One region of the Bradyrhizobium sp. UFLA05-89 genome, then DNA from elsewhere that is predicted to be linked to it. Evidence: predicted binding sites of a transcription regulator. Region 1 holds the regulator's gene; each other region holds the start of a gene.
What was found. Region 1 encodes PhoB, which activates phosphate uptake and scavenging genes when phosphate is short. Its sites were predicted from a motif close to TGTCATNNANCTGTCAT; they were not measured.

Region 1 (4,435 bases):
GGCGAGCTTCTGCTTGAGCAGCAGCGACATCTTCTGCACGTGATCGAAGAAGCCGGGCTTGAGCATCACGTCGAGCACGGCGTTCGCCGCGGACACGGCGAGCGGATTGCCTCCGAAGGTCGAGCCGTGCGAGCCGGGCGTCATGCCGGAGGCCGCCTCGGCGGTCGCAAGGCACGCGCCGATCGGAAAGCCGCCGCCAAGCGCTTTCGCCAGCGACATCACGTCAGGGGTCACGCCGAGGCGGCGATGTGCAAAGAGTTCGCCGGTGCGGCCCATGCCGGTCTGCACCTCGTCGAAGGCGAGCAGCAGGCCATGCTCGTCGCAGAGCTGGCGCAGCGCGCGATAGAAGGCGGGAGACGCCGAGCGCACGCCGCCCTCGCCCTGGATCGGCTCGATCAGGATGCCTGCGGTCTGTGGGCCGATCGCCTTCTTGACGGCTTCCAGGTCATCATGCGGCACTTGGTCGAAGCCGTCCATCGGCGGACCGAAGCCTTCGAGATATTTTGCAGACCCCGTAGCGGCGAGCGTTGCCAGCGTGCGGCCATGGAAAGCGCCCTCGAAAGTGATCATGCGGTAGCGCTCGGGATGGCCCTTGGTGGCATGATAGCGGCGCACCACCTTGATCACGCATTCCATCGCCTCGGCGCCGGAATTGCAGAAGAACACGAAGTCCGCAAAGCTCTCGTTGCAGAGCCTGACCGCGAGCTTCTCACCGTCCGGGCTCTGGAACAGGTTCGACATGTGCCAGAGCTTTGTCGCCTGCTCCTGCAGAGCCCCGACCAGATGCGGATGCGCGTGACCGAGCGCATTCACGGCGACGCCCGACGTGAAATCGAGATAGCGCTCTCCATTGGTTGCGACCAGCCAGCAGCCTTCGCCGCGCTCGAAGCCGAGCTCGGCCCTGGCGAAAACGGGAAGCAGATGCGTCGCGGCGCTCTTGGTCATGGCGGTCACTTGGATGTTGGGGCCGGCTGAGGCTGCCTTGCGCAGCGCATCATTGACCTGCCCGGAAAACGAAACGTGCCGCCTTTTAAGGGCGGCACGTGTCACCATTTTATGCTTGGAAAAACCGCTGTCAATGCCGCCAGAAGGCCCTGCAAGGCGCCTGACCCGTAGTCTTGCGGTGGCGATTTTGAGTTCTTTTAGCGACGGAACATGTGGACGCGGAGCCGCAGACTCTTGCGCGGGAGTCACGCCATATTGTAGCGTTTACCGTGTCAGATACGACATCTCGTGCAGCAGTTCTGATCCTCTTAGTCCTCATGTACCGGCGTAACGTTCAGGTGCGTTTTTCGCGCCCGGCGAGCCTTAAGGGATTCTGGGGGCACGGGTTTTTCGAGGCTTAGACATCGCCACGCGGCCCCAAGGATTGGCAGGCGCGCGGCGAAGGGAAGGGTGCAATGACGGTTTTGACCTGGTCCGACGATCGCGTCGAGCAATTGAAAAAGCTCTGGGAAGCCGGGCTTTCGGCCAGCCAGATCGCTGCCGAGCTCGGGAATGTGACGCGCAACGCCGTAATCGGCAAGGTGCACCGGCTGGGCCTGTCCGGTCGCGCCAAGAGCCCGTCCTCGGCGGCTCCCCGGCCCCGCAAGGCGCGCCCCGCACAGCACATGATGCGGGTGAGCCGCCCGATCTCGCGCGGCAACACCGCCCTCGCCCAGGCCTTCGAGGTCGAGGTCGAGCCCGATCCGATCACCTACGACAACGTCGTTCCGATGAGCCAGCGCCTGTCGCTGCTCGAGCTCAACGAGGCGACCTGCCACTGGCCTGTCGGCGATCCCTCGAGCCCGGATTTCTTCTTCTGTGGCGGCAAGTCGCTCTCGGGCCTGCCCTACTGCGCGCAGCATTCGCGCGTCGCCTACCAGCCGGCGGCGGACCGCCGACGCGCACCGGCCAAGCCCGGCACGCGCTGAGGTCATCAGCGCGGGGGGCTGGCCGACGCGCAACGATGGTTCAACAAATTGGATGTCGTCCCTGCGAAAGCAGGGACCCATAATCCAGGGCGCAGTTATTGCGCGGGAAGATCACTCCGAGTCTTCGCCAAACCACTCCCCGTGGTTATGGGTCCCTGCTTTCGCAGGGACGACATCGGAGAATGTGGCGGCAGCCCGCTGGATCACCGCTGCCACCTGCAAACCTTAAGTCTGCTCCGCCTTCGCGAAACGATCGTCCAGCGCGTAGCCGGCGCCACGGACGGTGCGGATCGGGTCCTGCTCGCGGCCGAGATTGAGCAGCTTGCGCAGACGGCCGATGTGGACGTCGACGGTGCGCTCGTCGATATAGATGTCACGGCCCCAGACGCTGTCGAGCAGCTGTTCACGCGAGAACACCCGGCCGGGATGCTCCAGGAAGAACTCCAAGAGGCGATATTCGGTCGGGCCGAGGTCGATCGGCCGTCCGGAGCGCGCGACGCGACGCTTCTCGCGGTCGAGCTCGATGTCGCCGTAGGCGAGTATGGTCGCAAGCCGCTCGGGGCTTGCACGCCGGAGCAGGCCTTTCACGCGCGCGAGCAACTCAGGTACCGAGAACGGCTTGACGATGTAGTCGTCGGCGCCGGTCGCAAGCCCCCGCACCCGCTCGCTCTCCTCGCCGCGTGCCGTGAGCATGATGATCGGCAGCTGCTTGGTCTCGGGCCTGGCGCGAAGCCTGCGGCACAGCTCAATGCCGGACAGGCCCGGCAGCATCCAGTCGAGCACGATCAGGTCGGGGATATGCTCCTTGAGGCGGGTGTCGGCGTCATCGCCGCGCATCACCGTCTCGACATCGTAGCCGTCGCCTTCGAGGTTGTAGCGCAATAGCTCGGTCAGCGCTTCCTCGTCCTCAACAACCAGAATGCGTGCGCCCATGGCGTCGTCGCTCCTTAAGTGTTCGGCACGGTCGTGGCGAAGGTCGTCATGTCGCCCTTCGGGCGCTTGTCGGCGATGGCCTGACCTTCGATCATGTAAAAAACGGTCTCGGCGATGTTGGTCGCATGGTCGCCGATCCGCTCGATGTTCTTGGCGCAGAACATCAAATGGATGCAGAACGAGATGTTGCGCGGATCCTCCATCATGTAGGTGAGGAGCTCGCGGAACAGCGAGGTGCAGATCGCGTCGACCTCCTCGTCGCCTTTCCACACCACCATCGCCGCCGGCAGGTCATGCGCGGCATAGGCGTCCAGCACCGACTTCACCTGCTGCTGCACGAGGTCGGTCATGTGTTCCAGGCCGCGGAACAGCTTTAGCGGATGGAAATCGGTCTCGAGCGCGGCGACGCGCTTGCCCATGTTCTTGGCAAGGTCGCCGATCCGCTCCAGATCGGTCGCGACGCGCATGGCGCCAACGATCTCGCGCAAGTCGACCGCCATCGGCTGGCGGCGCGCGATCGTGAGCACGGCGCGCTCCTCGATCTTCTTCTGGAGCGCGTCGATCTCGGCGTCGGTTGCCACCACGCGCTGGCCGAGCGCGACGTCACGGCGGATCAGCGCATCGACGGAATCGACGATCATGCGCTCGGCAAGGCCGCCCATCTCCGCAACGAGCCGCGTGAGCTCTTGCAGGTCGGTGTCGAAGGCCTTTGCGGTATGTTCAGAAGCCATTTCCTGTCTCCTCAGCCGAAGCGGCCGGTGATGTAGTCTTGGGTACGCCGGTCGCTGGGCGACGTGAAGATCTTGCTGGTCTCGTCGAACTCGATCAGCTCGCCGAGATACATGAAGGCGGTCTTGTCCGAGACGCGCGCCGCCTGCTGCATGTTGTGGGTGACGATCGCGATCGTGTAGTTCTCGGCGAGCTCCTGGATAAGCTCCTCGACCTTAGCGGTCGAGATCGGATCGAGCGCCGAGCAGGGCTCGTCGAACAGGATCACCTCGGGACGCACCGCCACGGTGCGGGCGATGCAGAGACGCTGCTGCTGGCCGCCGGAGAGCGACAGGCCGGAGGCGTTGAGCTTGTCCTTGACCTCGTTCCACAGCGCGCCGCCGCGCAGCGCCTTCTCGACGCGGACGTCCATCTCCGATTTGGAGATCTTCTCATAGAGGCGGATGCCGAAGGCGATGTTCTCGTAGATCGTCATCGGGAACGGCGTCGGCTTCTGGAACACCATGCCGACCCGGGCGCGCAGCAGGTTGAGGTCGAGCTTGGAGTCGAGGATGTTGGTCTGGTCCAGCATGAGCTGACCGGTGGCGCGCTGTCCCGGATAGAGATCGTACATCCGGTTGAAGATGCGCAGCAGGGTCGACTTGCCGCAGCCGGATGGGCCGATGAACGCCGTGACGCGATTGGTGCCGAGCGTCAGGTTGATGTTCTTCAGCGCGTGGTGCTCGCCATAATAGAAGTTGAGATTGCGCACCGTCACCTTGGCCGGAGCCTCGGGCAGCGTCGGAGACGCCTGACGCCCGGTGGAACTTACGGAAACGGACAGATCGCTCATTTTGCAGTCCTCTCGGCGCCAAGAATGC
Region 2 (4,435 bases), on a different contig from region 1:
TGGAGCGGATAGCCGCTCTGGATGATGTGGATGCGGGCGAGTGCGCGCCATGTGCCGCCGACCGCATAGAAGGTGCGGCCATGCCCGGCCTTGAGCTGCGCCACGGCGTCGAGTTCCTCGCGCACGATACGGTCGGCGCGCTTCAGCGATTTATGCGCGAGATCCTGCAGGGCGAGCCCGCCCAGCGGCAGCGTCACGCCGCTGCGCACGCTGTTGCGGTGGACCTCGACGAGCTCCAGCGAGCCGCCGCCGAGATCACCGACGATGCCGTCGGGGTGGTGGATGCCGGAGACGACGCCGAGCGCCGAGAGCCGTGCCTCGCGCGGGCCCGACAGGATCTCGATCTTCACCGCGCAGATACGCTCGGCCTTGGCGATGAAGTCGGGGCCGTTGGAGGCGTCCCGGCACGCGGCAGTCGCGATCGCAAAGACGCGGCCGACCTGCATCACGCGGCAGAGTGCCCGAAATCGCTTCAGCGAGGTCAGCGCCTTGTCGACCGCGTCGGGCGCGAGCAGACCGGTGCTCTGCACCTCGCGGCCGAGGCCGCAGAGCGTCTTCTCGTTGAAGATCGGAATGAGGCTCCGCGCCAACGCCTCGTAGACGACGAGACGAACCGAGTTGGAGCCGATATCGATCACCGCGACGCTTGCGCCACGTTTGCGCGGCCGTGTCACGGCAACAATCCCCAATCAGGACTGATGACGTTCGTTCCGGCGCGTGAGACGCCGCGGCGAGGATTCCTTGAGCGACTTTCCACGGCCAGACAGACTCGGATTTGTCATGAAGTAGTTGTGCACGTTGAAAGGCTCCTCGCCCTTCGCGGCTTTCATACGCGTTGACGATCCATCGGGCAACAATTGCCAGCTCTGCTCGTTGTCCTTCAGATTCGCGACCATGATCTGTTCGAGAACCTGCTGATGTACCGTTGGATTTTGCAGCGGGCACAGCACTTCGACACGGCGATCGAGATTGCGCGGCATCATGTCGGCTGACGAGATATACACAGCCGCTTTCGCGCTCGGCAGGCCCTGGCCCATGCCGAAACAGTAGATTCGACCGTGCTCGAGGAAGCGCCCGATGATCGACTTGACGCGGATGTTCTCTGACAGGCCGGGGATACCCGGCCGCAGGCAGCAGATACCGCGCACCACGAGCTCGACCTGGACGCCGGCTTGAGACGCCTCGTAGAGCGCGTCGATGATGTCGGGGTCGACCAGGGCATTCATCTTCATCCAGACCGCGCCAGGCTTGCCGTGCCGTGCATACTCGATCTCGCCCTGGATGTGCTCGAGGATGCGCTTGCGCAGCGTCAGCGGCGATACCGCCATCTTGTCGAGATCGCTCGGTGCCGCGTAGCCGGTGATGAAGTTGAACACGCGCGCAGCGTCGCGGCCGATGGTCGGGTCCGAGGTGAAGTAGGAGAGATCGGTGTAGATGCGCGCGGTCACCGGATGGTAGTTGCCGGTGCCGGTGTGAACATAGGTGGTGAGGCTGCCGCCCTCGCGGCGCACGACCATCGAGAGTTTTGCATGCGTCTTCAGCTCGAGGAAGCCGTAGACGACCTGCACGCCGGCGCGCTCGAGGTCGCGCGCCCAGCGGATATTCGCTTCCTCGTCGAAGCGCGCCTTGAGCTCGATCAGCGCGGTGACGGACTTGCCCGCCTCGGCGGCCTCGGCCAGCGCGCGCACGATCGGCGAATTGTTGGAGGTGCGGTAGAGCGTCTGCTTGATCGCGACGACGTCGGGGTCGCGCGTGGCTTGCTGGAGAAACTGCACCACGACATCGAAGGATTCATAGGGATGGTGGACGATGAGGTCCTTTTGCCGGATCGCAGCGAAGATGTCGCCGCCATGCTCGCGCACGCGCTCGGGATGACGGGGCACGTACGGGGTGAATTCGAGGTCGGGGCGATCGAGGCGGGTGAGCTGCGACAGCTCGTTCATGGCGAGCACGCCGTCGACCAGGAACACTTCGTCATCGGCAGCTGAAAGCGCGTGCTGCACGAAGTTGCGCAGTTGCTCAGGCGTCTTGGCATCGACCTCGAGCCGGATCACCGATCCACGGCGGCGGCGCTTCAGCGCCGTCTCGAACACGCGAACGAGGTCTTCGGCCTCTTCCTCGATTTCCATTTCGGAGTCGCGGATGATGCGGAAGGCGCCCTGGCCGTGCACGGTATAGCCGGGGAACAGACGGTTGATGAAGAGTGCGGTAGCCTGCTCGAGCGGGATCAGCCGCGTCACGCCATCAACGGGCAGTTTGATGAAGCGGTCGATCTTGCCGGGCATGCGGATCAGCGCGTTCATCTGCCTGCCGTCGGCGGCGCGCGTGAGCTGCAGGGCGATGGTGAAGCCGAGGCTCGGAATGAACGGGAAGGGGTGGGCGGGATCGATCGCAAGCGGGGTGAGCAGCGGGAATACGTTGTGGAGAAAGTAGTCCTCCAGCCACGTCCGCTCTGCCTTGGTGACATCCTTGCCGTCCACCAGCACGATGCCGACCTCGGCAAGCGTGCCGCGCAGATCGCGCCAGATCGCCTGCTGGTCGCTTGCGAGTTGCGAGACGGTCCGGTTGATCAGGGCGAGTTGCTCGGACGGGGTCAGGCCGTCGGGGCTGCGCTCGGGGATACCCTCTCGGACCTGCGCCTTGATGCCGGCGACGCGGACCATGAAGAACTCATCAAGGTTATTCGCCGAAATCGACAGGAATCGCACCCGCTCCAGCACCGGGTGGTGGGAGTTGACGGATTCCTCCAGGACCCGGCGGTTGAAATGTAGCCAGGAGAGCTCGCGATTGATGAATCGCTCGGGGCTCGTGGCGATCGCCGGCAGACCCGTCGCTTCTAGTTCTTTTTCTTTGATTTCAATAGCTTGCGCGGAGTCCATGAGAAGTCGGTCCATATTGTCTCGCCTTACTTTGCGACTTACGCGCAAAACCGGCGGGAGCATGTGTTAATGCGATGACGTTTCGATGACATTGATGTTCCGCCGCTCGGCCGCGTCAAGCGGTCGAGGTGGGCGGGGGCCTGCAAAAGGGACTGGAAATGTCAGGCGTCGCGGAGCAGCTCGGCCGCCAGTGCGCGGGTCACGGGCCGGCCGAGCCGCAGGGCTTCGCCGTCGAGCAACTCCACGGCCCGCCGCGCGGCGGCGGAGGAGCGCTCCAGGCGGGTCGCGAGATAGCTGACCACGCTCTCATCCACGCTCAGTTGGCGGTCTGCGCAGAACTTGACGATCAGGCCGCGGAAAAGCTGGTCGTCCGGCGGCAGGAGCGACACCACCGGCACGGCGCGCAGGCGCGAGCGGAGGTCGCGCAGCTCGATATCCAGTGCCGCCGGTACCTCGCGGCCTGTGAGCAGGACGTAGGCGCCGTCCTCGCGCGCGAGGTTCAACAGATGGAAGAGCGCGCGCTCATCCAAATCCTTCGCTTTCAGGTCCTCGACGACCAGTGCGCCCGTGGCGAGCGCTCCAGGCACGGCGGCCGCAGTCAATGCATTGGCGGTAGTGGAGCGGGCGCCCGCCTCTTCGGCCCAGATGGCGGCGAGGTGGCTCTTACCTGAGCCTTCGGGCCCCGCCAGCCACATGATCCGGTTTGGCCATTCGGGCCAACCGGTGATCAGGGCGAGACCGGCGGCGTTGGCGGGGCCTTCGAGAAAATTGTCCCGGCTCAGGCTTTCCGCATGCGGAAGCGAAAACGCCAGTTGTCGGGGATGAACGCGGCCTGCCACGCTTGCTTTGCTCCATGCCGGACGGGCCGGCTTTGTTCGAAGAGATTCGACCTATCGGGCGGGAGTTGGCCTTTTGCGGGGCCGCATCCCCCTCATTTCGCCTCGATCGTGCTCATGTGTCGCAGCCACTCGACGAGATAGAGCGACACGGAGGAGAGCGTGAAGACCGTGACGAGGCCCATCAGGATTATATCATAGGGTCCGGGGTTGAAGCCGAAGGCAAGGGAGGCCAGCACCAACGCCGCATACGCCACCTGGGCTGCAGTGTTGAGCTTCGACACTTTCGACGGCTTCATCTCGACCGGCTTGTCGAACAGCCAGGAGACGATCACGGCGGCGACGATCATGATGTCGCGGGAGACCACCAGAATCACGATCCAGCGCGGGATGTCGCCCCAGATGCCGAGTGCCAGATAGATCGAGACCAGCAGCGCCTTGTCGGCGAGCGGATCGAGCAGGGCGCCGAGCTCGCTCCTCATGTTGAAGCGCTTGGCCAGGAAGCCGTCGACGGCGTCGCTGATGCCGGCGATCAGGAAGACGGCGAACGCCACCTCCATTTGGCTCGACACAATCGCCCAGACGATGATCGGGACCAGCATAATGCGGCCCAGGGTAATGATGTTCGGAATACTCACGCGGCGCTTCCCGGCACCCGGTGTGACCTCGAATCCGGCCCTTTGGAGGCTGAACCGGTTGATATCTACATAGTATAGCCTC
Region 3 (4,435 bases), on a different contig from region 1:
GAAAACCATATTTGCGGGGATCGGCCGTGACGTCATGCCAATCGGTTGCAAGGTGCAGCGCCTCTGCAGGGAAGGGCGACTCGCGGCCGCCATGGGCATCATAGCCGAGCAGCCCGGCGCCGAAGCGCGATAGCACGCTCTCGGCATCGGCGGCATAGTAGATCGCGTAGCGGGGAAAACCTGTCATCGCCTCAGCTATAGCGGGTTTAGACGGCGGCGACAGCCTCACGCGGCGCCGCGGCTGAGCCCAGCAGGCGCGAGCCATCGGTGAGGTGGACGAGCTTGCCTGCAGCGATCACCGCGACCACCCGCGGCCGCAGCGGCACGGTGTCGTCGACCAGCAGGATGTCGGCGCGCCGTCCTTCCTTGATCGTTCCGCGATCGGACAGGCCCGCGGCCTCTGCCGGAGCTTCCGAGATCAGCTTCCAGGCCTGCGCCAGCGGCAGCACGCCATCGGCCGCGAGCCGGAAGGCGGCGAGCAGTTGCGCCGGATAGTAGTAGTCCGAGGCCAGCACCGAACAGAGTCCCTTGGCGATCATGTCGGAGGCTTTGGTCCAGCCAGTATGGCTGCCGCCGCGCACCACGTTGGGCGCGCCGTAGATGATGGCGTCGCCGGCCTCCGCGGCCGCGCGCGCCGTCTCTTCGTTGACCGGAAATTCGGCGATCGTGGCGCCCATGTCACGATACGCCTTGCGCACCGCCGGTGTCGAATCGTCATGCGAGAGCATCCGTACCTCGGCCGCGCGGGCCGCCGCAGCAAGCCGCGCGGTCGTCGCCGGGACGTCCGCCGCGCGAGCGGCGACGCGACCGACCAGCTCTTCGAAAGCCGTGTCGGACAGTCCGGTCCGGTCAACCAAGCGGCCGCGCTTGTTCGGCTTTGAAAGATCGCGGATGGTCGCAGCCATGTGATCGTTGAAGGCGAACAGATCGATCCGTCCTTCGGCGAGCCATTGGCCGATCTCGTCCTCCGCGTCGAGATTGTAGGTCTCGTGCCGCAGATGGAAGCGGGTATCGGCGGCAAATTGCGGCCGCAAGCGTTCGATCGCCACCAGCAGGCGCCGTGCATTGTCGCCAGAGCGCAGGCCCGGCTCCCACGACCAGGTCGTGCCGTGGAAGACGGTGGTGATGCCGTTGCTGATCACCTGCCGGTCGCTGTCGGCGAGCGCCACGTCGATCGGGAAGTCGACGCCAGGGCGCGGCATCATCTGCCGCTCGAAGGCATCGCCATGCAGGTCGACGATGCCCGGCAAGACCAAAAGACTCCGGGCGTCGATCGCAAGTGGCGCACGTGCGCGGCCGCGATCGATTGCTGCAATTTCCTGCCCGGACAGGACGAGTGAGGTTTCGACGATCTCCGAGCCGATCAGTGCCCGGCCGCCTTCAAGATAAATTTCAGTCACGCGGGGATGCTTCGCTTGCTGGGAGAGGACTGGTTGGCAACGATCCGTGCTTCGTACTTTGCGAGGAAATCTTCAATCCCAAGCTTGCGGAAATCAGGCAAGGCCTCACGCAAGCTTTCGTGATGCCAGTCCCACCAGGCGAGCCTTGCCAGGCGGTCGGCGATCTCGTCGGAGAACCGCCGTCGGACCGGACGGGCCGGATTGCCGGCGACGATGGTGTAGGCGGGGACGTCCTTGGTGACGATGGCGCCTGCGGCTACCACGGCGCCGGTGCCGATATTGCGGCCTGGCAGCACGATCGCGCCATGGCCGATCCAGACATCATGACCGATGTAAACGTGATGCTGGCGCCGCCAGTCGAAGAACTCGGCCTCGTCGCTCTCGCCCGGAAAGTAGGCACTCGCACGATAGGTGAAATGCGCCTGGCTGGCGCGTTGCATCGGGTGATTGCCAGGATTGATACGCGTCATCGCTGCGATCGAGCAGAATTTTCCAATCGTCGTGTAGGTGATCTGCGAATCGTTCACGACGTAGGAATAGTCGCCCATCGTCACCTCGTGCAGGATCGTGCGCGCGCCGACCTCGCAATAGGCGCCGAGCTTGATCTCGTGAAGCTTGGCCGTGGAATCGATGGTCGGTTGGACCGAAAGCGCTTTGGCGACCATGATGCGTCCGTCAACGGGAGAGGGGCGTTCGTCTTCGAGCGCCTTGATGACGATGTCATGACGAAGAGATGACGGGGGATGGCGTGCGTAGCATCGCCGCACTGCCCTGCCCCTGTCACACAAATGTAAAGCGGCGGCGTTAGCGGTTGGGCCCAGCTAGTTGGGAGCTCCTGCATGCTGGTGCTTGAAGGTCTGACGTGCCGCTTCGGCACAAAAGCCGCGGTGGACAGTGCTTCGTTTGAGGTTGCTCCCGGCGGCTTTGTCGGCGTGATCGGCCGCTCGGGCGCCGGCAAGTCGACCTTGCTGCGGACCATCAACCGCCTGGTGACGCCTACGGAGGGGCGCATCCTGTTCGACGGCGTCGACGTCACCGCGCTGCGCGGCAAGGAGCTGCGGCAATGGCGCGCCCGCGCCGCGATGATCTTCCAGCAGTTCAATCTCGTCGGCCGCCTCGACGTGCTCACCAACGTGCTGATGGGCCGCCTTGCCGCGATGCCGGCCTGGCGCTCGCTGACGCAGGCCTGGCTAGAGGAGGACAGGGCGCTGGCGATGTCGGCGCTCGAGCAGTTCGACATGGCCTCGCTCGCGGCGCAGCGCACCGACCAGCTTTCCGGCGGCCAGCAGCAGCGCGTCGCGATCGCTCGCGCACTGGTGCAGCAGCCTGATCTCATCCTCGCCGACGAGCCGATCGCCTCGCTCGACCCGCGCAACACGAAAATCGTGATGGATGCGCTGCTGCGCATCAACAAGCATTTCGGCATCACCGTGATCTGCAACCTGCATTCGCTCGATCTGGCGCGCAGCTATTGCGACCGTCTGATCGGCATGGCGGCGGGCCGCGTGGTGTTCGACGGCGCGCCGTCGGCGCTCACCGAGCACGTCGCGCGTGAGCTCTACGATCTCGAAGCCAGCGAAGTCATGGGTGGCGTGCCACTGCCGGCGCCCGAAGCCGTTCCAGCGCTCGGCAGCGCTGCCGCCGCCTGAGCCCCGACCCAAGTTTTTGCGTTTACCGCGTCCAACCGATCAAGAGGGTATCATGATCACTCGTCGCATCGTACTTGCCGGCGCCGCCGCGCTGGCCTTCACCGTATCTGCGTCTGCCGAAGACTGGAAAGCGAAATATCCGGAGCTGACATTTGCCGTTGTCCCGGCCGAGAACGCCTCGGGCGTCACCGAACGCTGGGCTCCGTTCATGACCTACCTCTCGAAGGAACTCGGCGTAAAGGTCACGCTGCGGATCGCCAATGACTACGCCGCCGTGATCGAAGGTCAGCGTGCCGGCAACATCCAGATCGCAAGTTATGGGTCGGCCTCGTTTGCGCGCGCCCGGCTGACCGGCGTCAAGACGGACGCCTTTGCGAGCGATCTGAACGCGGATGGCGGCACGGGCTATTATTCGGTGTTCTTCGTCAAGGCGAACAGCCCCTACAAGAGCATTGACGAGCTGAAGGGCAAGAACCTCGGCCTGGTCGATCCGAATTCGACCTCAGGCAACAACGTGCCGCGCTTCGAGCTCGACAAGATGGGCATCGCGGATGTCGACACGTATTTCAGCAAGGTCGTCTTCACCGGCAGCCATGAGAATGCGATCCTTGCCTTGGCGCAGGGCACGGTCGATGTTGCCGCCAACCAATGGACCAGCGACGACGATTCCACCCTGGCGCAGATGCTGACCAAGGGCATGCTGAAGAACGCCGACGGCTCGCCGATGAAGAAGGACGATTTCCGCATCATTCACAAGTCGGCGCCGATCATTGGCCCTTCGATGTACGCCTATAGCTCCGACCTCCCCGATGACCTGAAGGCTGCGATCGCCAAGGCATTCTTCGACTCGCCCACCAAGGACAAGGCTGCGTTCGATCGGCTCTCGGACGGCCAGAAAAAGGGTTTTCATCCCGCGACCACCAAGGATTGGGATGGCACGATCGAGCTGATCAAGTTCGTCGACGCGCTACGCAAGAAGAAGGCGTCCTGATATTCGGGACGACGCACTGGAGCCGGGTCAATCGACCCGGCTCTTCTTTATGACCGGCTGGTGATCCCAACCACATGACGATCGCGGTCTCGATCCTCCCCGAGCACCAACTTGCTGCACTGAATGCCGCTTATGGCCAGGCGGTGGCGCGCAAGCGGCTGCGGCTTCTGCTGGGAACGGCGCTGTTCACCGTCGCGCTGCTGATTGCAGCGATCGGGGCCGAGGTGAACGTCCGGACGCTCTTCACCTATTTCGGCAATTTCGTCAGCTATTTCGATCGCATCCTCACGCTCGAAAATGGCCAGCGCGTCTGGACCGACGTCGGTGAATGGCTGTGGGGCTGGCGCAAATGGCTGAAGATGTTGGGTGAGACGCTGCTGATCAGCTATGTCGGC
Region 4 (4,435 bases), on a different contig from region 1:
CGGCGCAGGTCGCGTTCAGCACGACGTCGAAGGCCGGCGAGTCCGGATCGGGCGAGAACACCTGGGAGCGCAGGCCGAGCCGCGCCGCGGCCATCGCAAGCATCCGTCCCAATTGTCCGCCGCCGAGGATTCCGATGGTGTCGCCGGGCTTCAGCTTTACCCGTTTGGTGCCAGTCACGCCTTGTCCTCCGGGCGCTCGGCCACGGCGTCGGTCTGTGCCTTGCGCCAGGCCACGAGGCGTTTCGACAGCGCGGGATCGGACAGGGCCAGGACGGCCGCCGCGAGGAGCGCCGCGTTGATCGCGCCCGCCTTGCCGATGGCGAGCGTCCCGACCGGGATGCCGGCGGGCATCTGGACGATCGAGTGAAGCGAATCGATGCCCCGCAGCGCCTTGGATTCGACGGGGACGCCGAACACCGGCAGTTCCGTCAGCGACGCCGTCATGCCGGGCAGATGCGCGGCGCCGCCGGCACCGGCAATAATGACCTTGAAGCCTTCGGCCTTGGCGCCCTTGGCAAAGGTAAACAACCGTTCCGGAGTGCGGTGGGCCGAGACGATGCGGCTTTCGCAGGCGACGCCGAGCGCTGTGAGCGTATCGGCGGCATGCCGCATGGTGTCCCAATCCGACTGGCTTCCCATGATGATGGCGATCGGCGCGGTCATGACGTCAATTGTGCTCGGGAATGCAGAAACATAGGCCAGACTAACGGTTCCGGCCGGCGGCTCGCAAGGCGGTGGCAAGGAGAAGGGAATGCACTATCCTGTCTTGGTGAATCCCCGCAAGCCTTCATTGAGCAGGACGCCCATGAAGAAACCAAAAAGGGCGATCGCTGCGAAGGCGCAAAAGGGCCGGAAAAGCAGCGGGAGCCGATCCAAACCCGCGGCCAGACGCGCGGCCCGGCCTGCGGGCCGGCCCGCTGCGACGACCGGCAAGGCCAAGAACGATGCAAAGAACGATGCAAAGAACGCCAAGGCGATCATCCGCAACCTGCGCACCAAGCTCGCCCAGGCCCAGCGGCGCATCGACGAGCTCGAGGCTGCTGCCGACACCGACTTCCTGCTCGGCATCCCGAACCGGCGCGGCTTCGAGCGCGAGCTCCATCGTGCGATCGCCTACATGACGCGCTACGCCGCCCGCGGCGCGTTGATCGTGCTCGACGTCGACCGCCTGAAGCCCATCAACGACTCCTTCGGTCACGCCGCCGGTGACGAGGTCCTCAAGGCGATCGCCGCCACGCTGACGCGGCAGGTGCGTGCCTCTGACGTGGTCGGCCGTCTTGGCGGCGACGAGTTTGCGCTGCTGTTGTGGAACCTCAGCGAGACCGACGCCAAGGCGAAGGCCGCAGGCTTCGAGCAGGCGATCGACGATTTGTCCTTTGTGTTTCGCGGCCAGCGCGTGAATGCAGGCGCCTCCGCCGGCGTCGCGCTGCTCGGATCTCACGCCGAGGCGGGCCGCGCGCTGGAGGAAGCTGACGCGGCCATGTACGTGCGCAAGGCTCAGCGCCGGCACGAGCCGCGGATCAGGCTGATCAGCACCTAGAGGATGATGAGTTTTGGCTCAATCGGTGCGAGTCGAGGCGTGAACTTCACCTCTCCCTGCTGGGGAGAGGTGAACCCCAGGGCAACCGATCGTGTAGCTTCGTATCGTTCTTAGAGCGTGCTGAGGTCTTCCGGCACGTTGCCGAATTTGCGCAGCAGCTTGGCGTCGCCGAACTCGCCGGTCATGGGATCGCCGCTGCGGCTGAACGCGATCGCGCCGATATGGCCGGCGCCGTGCGCCAGGATCTCGGCGCGCCGCAGTGCGGCGGCCGAAGTCTGGCATTCCTCCGCGGCGCCTGCGACCGGCGATCCATCTTCGTCGGTGAGGAAAGGCAGTGCGACATAGTAGGTGACATCGGACATGGTCGGCTCCGAGTGCTCGTTGGCTCACGCGGCGCTGGAGGTGCTCCGCATCTTGTTGCGCGACGTCTCGGGAATGCAGCCGGCCGAAATTGCCGCCTGCAATTCCTCGAGCTCCGCTTCCAGATATTCGTTGGCCATGATCAGCGCCTTGATGGTGCTGCGCAGATTGCCGTCACACATCGCGATCGCCTGATCGCAGGCTTGTTCATAATGGCTGTTGTCGAAGGCGGCTGCGGACATGACATTTCCCCGGAAGCGGTTGAGGTCTGAATGTTCTTATTTTGTTCTTTTTGAGTCAAGAGAAATCCGATCGCGGAAAACGCATCGGGCATGCGGCCGCGATCAGGCGATGATGTCGGGCGTGATCTGGTCTTCGATGAAGGCGATACGGTCGCGCAACAACAGCTTGCGTTTCTTCAGGCGCTGTAACCGCAATAGGTCGGGGGCGGGCGATTGATGCAATGCATCGATCGCCGCATCGAGATCTCGGTGTTCCTGCTGCAACCGGGCGAGCTCGGCTTCGAGTTCGCGCTCGTCTTCATTGGTCATGATGTGCGGTAGCCGGAAAACCCGATGAGGTTACGAAAGCCTGTGGAAGGCCTGTGGAAAGTATCGTCCTTGCGCGACGTGATCGCAAGCGATCTGGGGTCCCTATCAACGTTCTCTCGCAAAGATATTTCAGTGGATCGCGGCGACCGCGCGCAGGCGCATTGAAATCATGGATGATTCCTGCCGGGGTTCCTTACTCACTGTTCATTACATATGAAGTTTCAAAAATGACAGTGGGACTACGGATACTTATCGACAGAACGAATCGGTGATGTACACTTCTCCGTCCGGATCGAATTCTGAGGTTCAACCCTACCGAGGAGGTTTCGAATGACAATTCAGGCACATCTTGTTGAATTGGAGCGGAAACACAAACTTCTCGAAAACGAATTGCACGAAGCTCTCGTGCACCTTTCAACAGACGACCTGCAAATTGTTGAGTTGAAGCGCCGGAAGTTGATGGTCAAGGACCAGATCGAGCGGTTGAGGCACGGTACCGACGACACGCTCCACTAGTAACCCCCGTACAGAATAGGCCTGATCTCGCACCCCTTCACGTAGGGATGAGAGCTGTTGCGCACATCCCTACGTCGAGGTGCGGAGCGTCGTGCGATTGATTTCGTGCGAAGCCTAGATGCTTGCGAGCTCGGCGACGTGGTCGGCGATCGCAAGTGATGACGTCAGGCCGGGCGACTCGATACCGAAGAGATTGATGAGGCCGTCCACGCCGTGATCGCGCGGGCCCTGCATCAGGAAATCCTGCGTGGCCACCGCCGGCGGGACGATCTTCGGCCGTATGCCCGAATAGCTCGGCATCAACGCGCCATCAGGCAGGTCCGGCCAGTATTTGCGGATTGCCGGATAGAATCGCTCTGCGCGTGCGGGATCGACGGCATAGTCGATCGTTTCGATCCATTCCACGTCGGGACCGAAGCGCGCCTGGCCTGCCATGTCCAGGGTGAGGTGCACGCCGAGCCCGCCGGGCTCGGGCACGGGATAGATCAGCCGTGAGAATGGTGCCTTGGTGCTACAGCTGAAATAGTTGCCCTTGGCAAGATAGGCCGGCGGAATCCGCTCCAGAGGCATGCCGTCGACGCTGCGCGCCACGGTCGTCGCGGAAAGACCTGCTGCGTTGACCAGCAGGCTGCATTGCAGCGTCATCGGCGCCTCGCCGCCAGCATCGATTTCGATGACGCCGCCTGAGGCCTTGGCGCGGATCAGCGGCGTGTGAAACGCGAACGCAGCGCCCGCCGCTTCGGCCTCGCCGCGCAGCGAGAGCATGTAGGCATGGCTGTCGATGATGCCGGTCGAGGGCGAGAGCAACGCGGCATCGCAGGCGAGCGCCGGCTCCAGCGCGCGCGCGGCGTCGCCTGCGAGCATCTGCATGTCGAGCACGCCATTGGCCTCGGCATGCGCCTTGATCGATTGCAGCTTCTCGGTCTCTTTCGGATTGGTAGCGACGATCAGCTTGCCGCAATTTCTGTGCGGGATGTCGCGCTCGGCGCAGTAGCGGTAGAGCGCATGCTTGCCGCTGACGCACAGCCGCGCCATCCAGCTCCCGGCCCGGTAATAGATCCCGGCATGGATCACCTCGCTGTTGCGCGAGGAGGTGATGGTGCCGATCGCCTCCGCCGCTTCAAGCACGATCACCTCGCGCCCGGCCTGGGCGAGCTTTCGGGCGATCGCGAGCCCGACCACCCCCGCTCCGATGACGACGCAGTCAACTCTATCCATGGTGGGGCGGGAGGTCCGTGAGCGGCAGGGCCAAGGAGCTTAACAAGGAGCTTAACAAGGGGCTTAACGAGAGGCTTAAGGAACCGCACCCGAGGCGGCTCTCCATTAAGGAAGAATTTATCATGTCAGGGCAATTGCCGTATCTGGCGTCACATTTTTCTGTCGTGCTGACAGGCGTTTACCCGATCCCAACCCGTGAGGCCAGACAATCCGGAGTTGAAATCGCGGGTGGCTGATGGCTGACAAGAAC

Region 2: a site for PhoB is predicted at 2,954-2,970, ahead of SO139_RS05750 (RNA degradosome polyphosphate kinase). Genes of this name have one in related genera too.
Region 3: a site for PhoB is predicted at 2,112-2,128, ahead of phnC (phosphonate ABC transporter ATP-binding protein). Genes of this name have one in related genera too.
Region 4: a site for PhoB is predicted at 2,679-2,695, ahead of SO139_RS05160 (YdcH family protein). Genes of this name have one in related genera too.

Annotation. Positions count from the first base shown of each region.
Region 1 is NZ_JBANBA010000016.1:93,781-98,215, reverse strand. It holds gene SO139_RS11595 (aspartate aminotransferase family protein) at 1-945, opposite strand, end outside; gene SO139_RS11590 (GcrA family cell cycle regulator) at 1,401-1,913, shown strand; gene phoB (phosphate regulon transcriptional regulator PhoB) at 2,139-2,846, opposite strand; gene phoU (phosphate signaling complex protein PhoU) at 2,861-3,577, opposite strand; gene pstB (phosphate ABC transporter ATP-binding protein PstB) at 3,589-4,407, opposite strand; gene pstA (phosphate ABC transporter permease PstA) at 4,404-4,435, opposite strand, start outside.
Region 2 is NZ_JBANBA010000007.1:18,594-23,028, reverse strand. It holds gene ppx (exopolyphosphatase) at 1-674, opposite strand, end outside; gene SO139_RS05750 (RNA degradosome polyphosphate kinase) at 690-2,879, opposite strand; gene SO139_RS05745 (P-loop NTPase family protein) at 3,041-3,718, opposite strand; gene SO139_RS05740 (CDP-alcohol phosphatidyltransferase family protein) at 3,811-4,353, opposite strand.
Region 3 is NZ_JBANBA010000026.1:18,095-22,529, reverse strand. It holds gene SO139_RS16065 (DUF1045 domain-containing protein) at 1-187, opposite strand, end outside; gene SO139_RS16060 (alpha-D-ribose 1-methylphosphonate 5-triphosphate diphosphatase) at 207-1,400, opposite strand; gene SO139_RS16055 (LbetaH domain-containing protein) at 1,397-2,065, opposite strand; gene phnC (phosphonate ABC transporter ATP-binding protein) at 2,240-3,049, shown strand; gene phnD (phosphonate ABC transporter substrate-binding protein) at 3,102-4,040, shown strand; gene phnE (phosphonate ABC transporter, permease protein PhnE) at 4,115-4,435, shown strand, end outside.
Region 4 is NZ_JBANBA010000006.1:54,647-59,081, reverse strand. It holds gene SO139_RS05190 (5-(carboxyamino)imidazole ribonucleotide synthase) at 1-178, opposite strand, end outside; gene purE (5-(carboxyamino)imidazole ribonucleotide mutase) at 175-663, opposite strand; gene SO139_RS05180 (GGDEF domain-containing protein) at 806-1,540, shown strand; gene SO139_RS05175 (hypothetical protein) at 1,651-1,902, opposite strand; gene SO139_RS05170 (hypothetical protein) at 1,927-2,142, opposite strand; gene SO139_RS05165 (YdcH family protein) at 2,245-2,451, opposite strand; gene SO139_RS05160 (YdcH family protein) at 2,782-2,967, shown strand; gene SO139_RS05155 (NAD(P)/FAD-dependent oxidoreductase) at 3,082-4,185, opposite strand; gene SO139_RS05150 (sensor domain-containing protein) at 4,421-4,435, shown strand, end outside.